Regions from separate parts of the Pseudarthrobacter sp. TE9888 genome, predicted to be linked through region 1. Evidence: predicted binding sites of a transcription regulator. Region 1 holds the regulator's gene; the other holds the start of a gene.

Region 1 (4,413 bases):
GCGGGTTCGCCGCCGTGCACCAGGTAGGGGCGGCCGGAAACGTCCACCACCGCGTTGGCGAGGGCCTCGTCCAGCGGGACTGTCGCCTCACCGAACCGGCGGATGCCAGCTTTGTTGCCGAGGGCGGTCCGCAGGACTTCACCGAAGGTGATGGCGACGTCCTCAACGGTGTGGTGGACGTCGATGTGGGTGTCACCGGTGGCCTTGACCGTCATGTCGATCAGGGAGTGCTTGCACAGGGCCGTCAGCATGTGGTCGTAGAACGGCACCGAGGTGTCGATGTCCGAGACTCCCGTACCGTCCAGGTTGATCTCCACGAGTACGGAGGACTCGCTGGTGGCACGCTCCATGCGGGCCGTCCGGGCTGCAGCCGTATTCGATCCGGTTGAACTCATGGTGAAGGATCCTTTGTGCGAGAAGAAGTGGTTCAAGGCGTCCAGCGCCGCAGTATCAAGTCTAGGCGTGAAGCGCGGCGTGGCCGGCAAGGATGCGTTCCAGGGAGGTCAGGAAGGCTGTGGTTTCCGCCTCAGTGCCCGCCGTGACCCGGAGGTGGCCGGGGATGCCCACGTCGCGGATGAGCACGCCGGCGTCAAGGAGTTCCTGCCAGACCTGGTGCGGGTTTTCCAGGCCGCCGAAGAACACGTAGTTGGAGTCCGACGCTGCGGGCTTGAGTCCCATCCTGGTCAGCTCGGCTACGATGCGGTCCCGCTGCTTCTTGATGTCCTGGACGTCGGCCATCAGCGCTTCGCGGTGTTCGAGGGCCGCAAGGGCGGTGGCCTGGGTGATGGCGGACAGGTGGTACGGCAGGCGGACCAGCCGCAGGGCATCGGCGACCTCGGGGGCGGCGGCCATGTAGCCGAGCCGTGCCCCGGCCAGGGCGAAGGCCTTGCTCATGGTGCGGGAGACGATCAGCCGTTCACGGCCGGGCAGCAGGGTCAGTGCGCTCGGCGTTCCGTCGTGTGCGAACTCGTGGTAAGCCTCATCGACGATCACGATGGCCTGGCTGTCCGCGCCGGCGTCATAGACGGCTTCCACGACGTCCAGCCCAAGTCCGGTCCCGGTGGGATTGTTGGGCGAGCACAGGAATACGATGTTCGGCTGGAGTTCCTTGACCTGGCGGGCTGCGGACTCAGCGCTGAGGTCGTAGCCTTCCGCGCGTTCCCCGGTGATGTACTGCGTGTCCGTTCCACTGGCCAGCAGTGGGTACATGGAGTACGTGGGCGGGAAGCCTAGGGCTGTGCGCCCTGGACCGCCGAAAGCCTGGAGGATCTGTTGCAGGACCTCGTTGGAACCGTTGGCTGCCCATAGGTTGGTTTCGTCGAGCCCATGCCCGAGGTATTCCGCCAGGGCCTTCCGGAGCGCTGTGAACTCGCGGTCCGGGTAGCGGTTGAGGCCCGCGGCGGCTTCCGTAACGGCGGCGCTGATGGCGGCCCGCACATCGGCAGGAACACCATGGGTGTTTTCGTTGACGTTCAGCAGGATGGGGACGTCCAACTGGGGAGCCCCATAGGGAGTCAGTCCACGAAGGTTGCTGCGGAGGGGAAGCCGGTTCAGACGTTCTAGCTGCTGGTTCACCTGAACAGTTTAGTTGCCGCGGCAACCGCCGGAAAATGTGACGGTTCCTGTTCGCTCCCGGCACGGCCAGGAGCGAGGCGGTGCCTGCAGCGCACCACACGGATCTCCGTGGCAGCCACTCAGTGCGTGGGAACGAACAGCTGCTGGCCTGGAAGGACGGTGCCGGCCTCAAGGTTGTTGAGCTGGACGATGTCCGCCACGACGTCGCGGGCGTCCCGGCCCGGCGCGACGGCACCGGCAATGGCCCACAACGACTGCCCGGGCTGCACCGTCACCGTAACGGTGGGTGTCACCGCGAGGTCCGCGGCCGAATCCGAGGCCTTGGCCGGGGAATGGAAGAACCCGGAAAGTGACAGCAGGAGAACAGCCAGGACTACAAGCGGAACCCCGATCAGGACGATCCTCCCCCGGCGGGTCAGCCGCAGGGGTGCAGAAGAAGGTGAAACCTGGTGAAGAGATAAAGCTGACATGAACTAAGCCCTCCTGGACTTGCCGTGCTGCCCGGGTGTCCGCCCGGCAACGCCCTTGCCGTTCCATTCCGCCGCCGCGCACATCTTCCGGCTGCGTATTCGAAGGAGGCATCTGCTGGTTAGAACACATATTCGAACTTTGCTGGTTAAGTTTTAGCACCTATCAACGAACATTGTCGAGACTCGCTAGAACAAATGTTTGAAAAAGCACTATGGCTGGCCTAGTTTTGGAACCAAGAACAACCACTCCTGAAGTTGAACAGCAGGGTCTGACAATGACAGTGGGAGTCCTTCCACCGGCACCGCGGAACAGCGTCCGGCGGAAGTTCCGGCGGCAAGCGAAAGGCAATGGCGAAAATGGCAGCAGCAGCCGCCGGGGGCAGGACCGCCCCGCAATCCAAGAGGACCAACAAGGGGTTGACGCCCCGGCAGAAGAAGATCCTCGAGACCATCCAGCGCTCCGTTAATGACAACGGATACCCGCCGTCCATGCGCGAGATCGGCGACACGGTCGGCCTTGCCAGCCTGTCAAGCGTGACCCATCAGCTCTCGCAGCTGGAAAAGCTGGGCTACCTCCGGCGCGACCCCAAACGGCCACGTGCCATGGAAGTGTTGATGCCGCTCACCCTGGACGGCGGGGGCAAAGGCGGGGCCACGTCTCCTGCCCCCCAGGCCGCCGGAGGCAGCGCCACAGTTACAGAGCTGCCCACGGCGCTGGATACGGCCATGGTTCCGCTGGTGGGCCGGATTGCCGCCGGCGGCCCCATCCTTGCCGAACAGCTCGTCGAAGATGTCATGCCGCTGCCCCGCCAGCTGGTGGGCCAGGGCGAGCTCTTCATGCTGAAGGTGGCCGGCGATTCCATGGTGGATGCCGCCATTTGCGACGGCGACTGGGTGGTGGTGCGGCGCCAGGCCGACGCTGCCAACGGGGACATCGTCGCTGCACTCCTGGATGATGAGGCGACCGTCAAGACCTTCCGCCAGCGCGATGGCCACACGTGGCTGCTGCCGCAGAATACCCAATACGAACCCATCCTGGGGGACCATGCCACCATCATGGGCAAGGTCGTCTCAGTCCTGCGTTCGCTTTAGCCTGTGGACGCCTGCGCGGCACCCGCGCAGGCGATGTCCGGCGGTCCTCAGGACGCGTCGGCGCCCAGCCTGGTAAGGGCTGCCAGCGCCTTGGTTCGGTCAGTAGTGGCCCAGAACGGGGGCAGGGCGCCGCGCAGGAATCCCGCATAGCGTTCTGTGGCCAACCGCGAGTCCAGGACTGCCACCACGCCTTTGTCCCCGGTTGACCTGATCAGGCGGCCGGCCCCCTGGGCGAGGCGGATGGCAGCGTGGGTGGCGGAAACAGACATGAATCCGTTCCCCCCTGCCTGCGCCACGGCACGTGAACGCGCCGTCATGAGGGGGTCGTCCGGCCGCGGGAACGGGATGCGGTCAATCACTACCAGCCGGCAGGATCCACCGGGAACGTCGACGCCCTGCCACAGGGACATGGTTCCGAAGAGGCAGGTGTCCGGTTCGTCCGCGAATTGTTTGACCAGGGCGGTCATGGTCGACTCCCCCTGGCAGAGGACAGTCATGTCGAGTTTCGGGCGGAGGGCATCGGCGGCTTCTTCGGCCGCCCGCCGCGAGGAGAACAGGCAGAGCGCTCCCCCGTTGGAGGCTTTGATGAGCGCTTCGAGTTCGGCCAGGGCCTCCGGGGAAACGCCCCGGCCAGGCTTGGGCAGGTGGCCGGCAACGTAAAGGATGCCCTGCCTGGGGTAGTCGAAGGGCGAGCCAACATCCACGCCCGTCCAGCTGGGCGCGCCGTCGCCAATCAGGCCCAGGCCTCCCGCGGCCGGTTCGAAGGCGGAACCGATCGCCAGGGTGGCAGAGGTCAGCACCACGGTGTGGTCTGCGAAGAGCCCCTCCCGCAGCCTGCCGGCGACGGACAGCGGCGCAATGTTGATCAGGACCGGTGCGCTGTCATCGGGCTGCGAATAGCCTTGGCCGGGATCGAAGGTGCTGGCGCGGGAGAACCACACCACTTCCCGGTTTTCCCGGGCAGCGATCAGCCGCTCGCACAGTTCCAGGATGAGCATCAGCCGGGAACGCGCCAGCTGCCGGCCGCCGTCGGCCGTGGTATTGCTGTCCCCTTTGGAATCGGACAACGCAGCCCTGCACGCTTCACGCAGCTGGTCCACGCAGTCAAGCTGTTCATCGTTCAGCCCGTTGGGGAGCAGTCCGTTGGGCGCGGCCGCGATGGCCATTTCGAGGTTGGCAGCTGCGGCGTTGAGGGCATCAACGGTGATGGCGGTATGTTTCCGTGCGCCGGAAGCGGCAGCGTGGACCATGGCCACGGACAGCTGCCCGGACACGG
Region 2 (4,413 bases), on a different contig from region 1:
GCCCGTGCAAGGGCGACCTTTACTGGAGGTTCAAGGCCTGCCGGTAGTCCTGCCCCCGACCGGATTGTGGGTCCCATAGCCTCACACTACGTACAACGACCGGCGGATATCCGTGATCTGGAAGGTCGGATCCGGTTGTTGGTAGTCTGGTGTCACACCCCCAGTTGGCTTCGGCGGCTGGTTAGAAGGCCCCGGGAGATCGGGGCCTTCGGCATTTAAGACCGGTCCCCTCTACAGCCGCTGCCCGCTTCGCAGAATCCTTAACCTTCGGTCACGGATACCAGCAGCCACTGCTCAGAGAGGGGACCGCGGCGCAGTTCAAAGGTCCGCAGCGGTGAGTCCGACGTGCGGCGGACCTGGACGCGCCAGTGTTCGATGTCCACAACATTGCCGACGCCGACGGGCACGCTCCGGCGGGTTTCCCACCATGAGTCCCGAGTAAACCAGTGCAGCGGCTCGGCCGCCACAGCCCAAATCTGGCCGTCGTAGCGGACGGCCAGGGGAGTGCCGGCAGTGGTGAACCGGACGTCCACCGGGGCCTTGAGGGTGGGAGCTTCTGGGGTGATGGTCATGTGCTTGTTTTCTTCCTGGGTGATGCAGAGAGCAGCCGATTAGGCGGCTTTGACGAGGGGGAGTTCGTCCCAGTGGGTGGTGTATCTGGGGGAGAGCATGTCGCGTTTCATGGTCCAGTCGGGCCCGCCCCGGATCCCGCCGTGGCCCAGGCCGATGGACCCGCGGCCGTACCGGCGGGTAACGTCTTCAAGCAGGGTTCCGATGTGGCGTTCCTCGTGCGGGTTCTCGAACAATGACAGCGGTGCCTGGTTCCCCGTAGGACGCAGGTCGGTGACCATAATCCCGGCCCTGGCGTACCGGACGCCCTCGACAATCCGGGGCAGGAGCGCGTGGCCGGCCTTGGTCAGGATCACCGGGTCAGCGGTGGGCATCGGCAACGGCACGGAGACAGAGGGGTAGGAAGTGTCGCTGGGGTTGAAGTGCGAGGTACCGGCGAACGCGGTCAGGACCTTTGCCTGCAGCCCGTGCTTGGCCAGCCGCGCCGAGGCCTGTTGCCCGTACACACTCATGACCTGCCGGATCCCGGCGGCCGTGGTGATGGGTTTGGCGAACGACCGGGAAAAGATCAGCTGGTCCCGCCCGATCCGTTCCTCCTCCATCGGGATGCAAGGGGTGCCCAGTTCCAGGACGGTCCGCATCATGACCACGTTGAACTTGTCCCGGATCGCGACCGGGTCGGCCCGGACCAGGTCGGCGATGGTGAAGATGCCCATCACGTTCAGCCGCCTGGTCAGCCGCCCGGCGATGCCCCACACTTCCTCCACGGACAGCTGGCCCAGCAGGGCCTCCCGCTCCGCAGCGGGGACGGAGTCCCAGTGGCACACCCCGCCGAAGGCCTTATTGTTCTTCGCCCACTTGTTGGCGAGCTTCGCCAGCGTCTTCGTCGGCGCGATCCCAACACAGACCGGCACACCGACATTCCGCCGGACCGCGGCCTTCATGGACCGGCCAATCGCCAAAAGCTCCGCCGGCGAGCCTTTGACGCCCAGGAAGGCCTCGTCGATGCTGTAAACCTCCAGCCAGGCCGAGTGCCGGCCCAGCAGCTCCATCACCCGGGCACTGATGTCCCCGTACAGCTCGTAGTTGCTGGACAGCGCGACCAGGCCCCATTCCTTCGCCCTGGGGGCGAGCTTGAACCACGGCTCGCCCATGGCGATGCCCAGGGCTTTGGCCTCGGGGGAGCGGGTGACAGCGCACCCGTCATTGTTGGACAGCACGATCACCGGCTTTCCCTCCAGTGAAGGGTCGAACGCCCGCTCCGCGGAGGCGTAAAAACAGTTCACGTCCACGTGAGCGATCTGCGGCATACGGCGCATCAACGCCGGCTTAGACATCGCCCGGTCCTAAACGTGGTGGAGGCATCGGGTCGCGACGCCCCAAATAGTCAGGTCGGACAGGGCCGGCACTTCGATGTCCGGGTAAGCCGGGTTCTCTGCCTGCAGCACCACGCCCGTGGTGGTGATGCGCAGCCGCTTAATCGTCAGCTCCCCGTCCAGCACTGCCACGACCACACACCCGTCGTGTGGTTCCAGTGCCCGGTTGACGATCAGCTCGTCCCCGTCGCTGATTCCGGCGCCCTCCATGGACTCCCCGGACACCCGCACCACATAGGTGCTCGTGACGTCCTTGATCAGGTGCGCGTTCAGGTCCAGTCGGCCGTCAAAGTAGTCCTGCGCCGGCGACGGAAAACCCGCCGCGACCGGCACCGGAGAGACCAGCACCGACAACAACGAAACTCCCGCATCTATCACACGGGGACCGACAATAACGCCCACAACACACCTTTATTCGAATATATGTTCGATCAGGTAATCCTACCCCCGAGCTCGGACACGGGCACCAAAAGGAACGGGTTATACCCAATGGGGACAGCTTTGAGCTGTGCGGAGGGCTCCACCTGCCCGCCAGTGGGCATAACCCGTTCCCTCAAGCCCTGGGTTCCGCTGTGCTCACCCAGGAACCGGTCCTGCGCTGCGCTGCGGACTGTAAAGCGTTGTTTTGCCTTACATGTGGCTGGGTTGTTCTCCGTCCAAGGCCACTGATCGTAGCCGTCCGGGGGCCCGATCCGTCAACCCACGCGCCCGGGCAGTCCCGCGCGGTCGCTGCGCTCCCTCATTTCGCGGGATTACCCGGTCGCTCCTCGGGGTTGACGGCCCACCCTCGACCGGCTGCGACAGTGGGGGCCTCGCTCGGCGGGGCAGGAAGGAGGTGGCTACATGAGCATCGACGAACTGCTCAGGCTCACGACGTCGGTCGTGAGCCTGGCGACAGCGTTCATCGCTCTGCTTTCCACGCGGAACGCGCTCTTAACGGGCAAACGCTCCCGAGCGGCAACTCGGAAGCGTAAGCGTAAAGCAAGGAAGTAGGTGTAGCTACGAACCCGGTGGTCGTAACCGCAAGGCTGCGGCCACCGGCTCCTTCCCAGACTAAGTCCTGCTCAACGATAAGGAAACCCTCATGGAACCACTGACCATCATCAACTTCGTGCTCTCCCTGGCAGCACTTGGTGCTTCCATCACCGCCTACCGCGCCACTTCCAAAACCCGGAAGGACCAGGAAACCTAAGGCGGATTGAACAATGAAGAGGACCGGCGCTGTGGCGTCGGTCCTCTTCTGCTACTTGCTCGCAGGGCTCGCACTGATGGTCGTCCGCTGGCGCGGCCGGCTGTTGGGTCCAGTGCCGGCTCCGCCGTCCCTGGCCCTGGTGTGTCTACGACGTTTTTTGGCTGCTGTCCTTCGGATCGTACGTGCCCGCTCCACCCCGTCTAGCCCCTCCTTCGTCGGGGCCTGCAGGCCAGGAATTTCCTTCCGGCGCTCCTGCGTCGCTTATTTCCTCCAGGAATTTCCTTCCGGCGCTCCTGCGTCGCTTATTTCCTCCAGGAATTTCCCGCCCTTTGCCCTTCGGGTAGACGGGCCTCCGTCGGGCACAGCTCCGCAAAGCTCCGCCAGCAGCCAAAAAAACAACGGGGGGAGAGGGGAAGCTGGCCGGTCACCACTGGTCGCCCCACCCACCACATTCCTCTGCAAAAGGAGCAACACCATGAACGAGTCCATCAAGTTCACCGGCCCCGCCGATGTCCTGGCCTTCATCCCGCACACGTTGGGACAGACCCCCGCGGAGTCCTTTGTCGCCCTCACCGTGCAGGGCAACAAGCTCGGTGCGACCCTGCGCGTGGACGCCCCGTTCGGGCAGGACCCGGTTGGCTACGCCCAGACCCTCGTCAGCTACCTGACCGCCGACGAAGCCGCCACCGGCAGCCTGCTGGTCATCTACACCGATGAGAACCCCAACTCCTACTCCGAGCATGTGGAGGCACTGCGGATCGAGCTGGAGACCGCCGGGATGCCCCTGCAGGACGCGTGGCTGGTGACTTCCGACTTGTGGCGGAACTACCACTGCACGGACACGAGCTGCTGCCCTAACCAGTCCCTGGATGCCATCACCACGAGCAACGGCAACGCCGCATTGATCTACCGGGGGAGTGTCGTCACCGGTTTCACCGCCCCGGCACCATTCACCGGCGATGAGACGGCCCGCGAGGCCATTGCCGCGCACAAGCCCGACGGCTGGCCCGAAGACCTCGAAGCCAGCCGTGCCGTGTGGGCGAAGGTACTCGATGACCCCAAGAGTCTGACCACCGAAACCGCGCACCAGCTCGCAGGAGCCCTGCAGCACCCCACCATCCGGGATTACATGATGGGTGACATCGTCCCGCACGCGCCCGAGCAGTTCACTTCCGTCATGCTGGGCGTCTTCCTTGCCCGACCGGACTGGGCCCGCGTGGACACCGCCCAGGAAGTCGCGTTCGAGCTGATGAAGACCACCCCGGAAGGCCAGCG

What was found. Region 1 encodes LexA, which represses DNA repair genes until DNA is damaged. Its sites were predicted from a motif close to TCGAACANNTGTTCGA; they were not measured.
Region 2: the regulator LexA is predicted to act here: its motif matches at 2,362-2,377, upstream of ACZ9J7_RS20705 (LexA family protein).

What each region holds. Positions count from the first base shown of each region.
Region 1 is NZ_JBWBRD010000002.1:3,026,812-3,031,224, reverse strand. Features, by position in the region: gene hisB (imidazoleglycerol-phosphate dehydratase HisB) at 1-395, opposite strand, end outside; gene ACZ9J7_RS14595 (histidinol-phosphate transaminase) at 457-1,575, opposite strand; gene ACZ9J7_RS14590 (LysM peptidoglycan-binding domain-containing protein) at 1,695-2,045, opposite strand; gene lexA (transcriptional repressor LexA) at 2,403-3,137, shown strand; gene ACZ9J7_RS14580 (ATP-dependent DNA helicase) at 3,185-4,413, opposite strand, start outside.
Region 2 is NZ_JBWBRD010000003.1:42,110-46,522, reverse strand. Features, by position in the region: gene ACZ9J7_RS20715 (hypothetical protein) at 261-572, opposite strand; gene ACZ9J7_RS20710 (Y-family DNA polymerase) at 612-1,889, opposite strand; gene ACZ9J7_RS20705 (LexA family protein) at 1,917-2,348, opposite strand; gene ACZ9J7_RS20700 (hypothetical protein) at 2,790-2,939, shown strand; gene ACZ9J7_RS20695 (DUF4192 domain-containing protein) at 3,614-4,413, shown strand, end outside.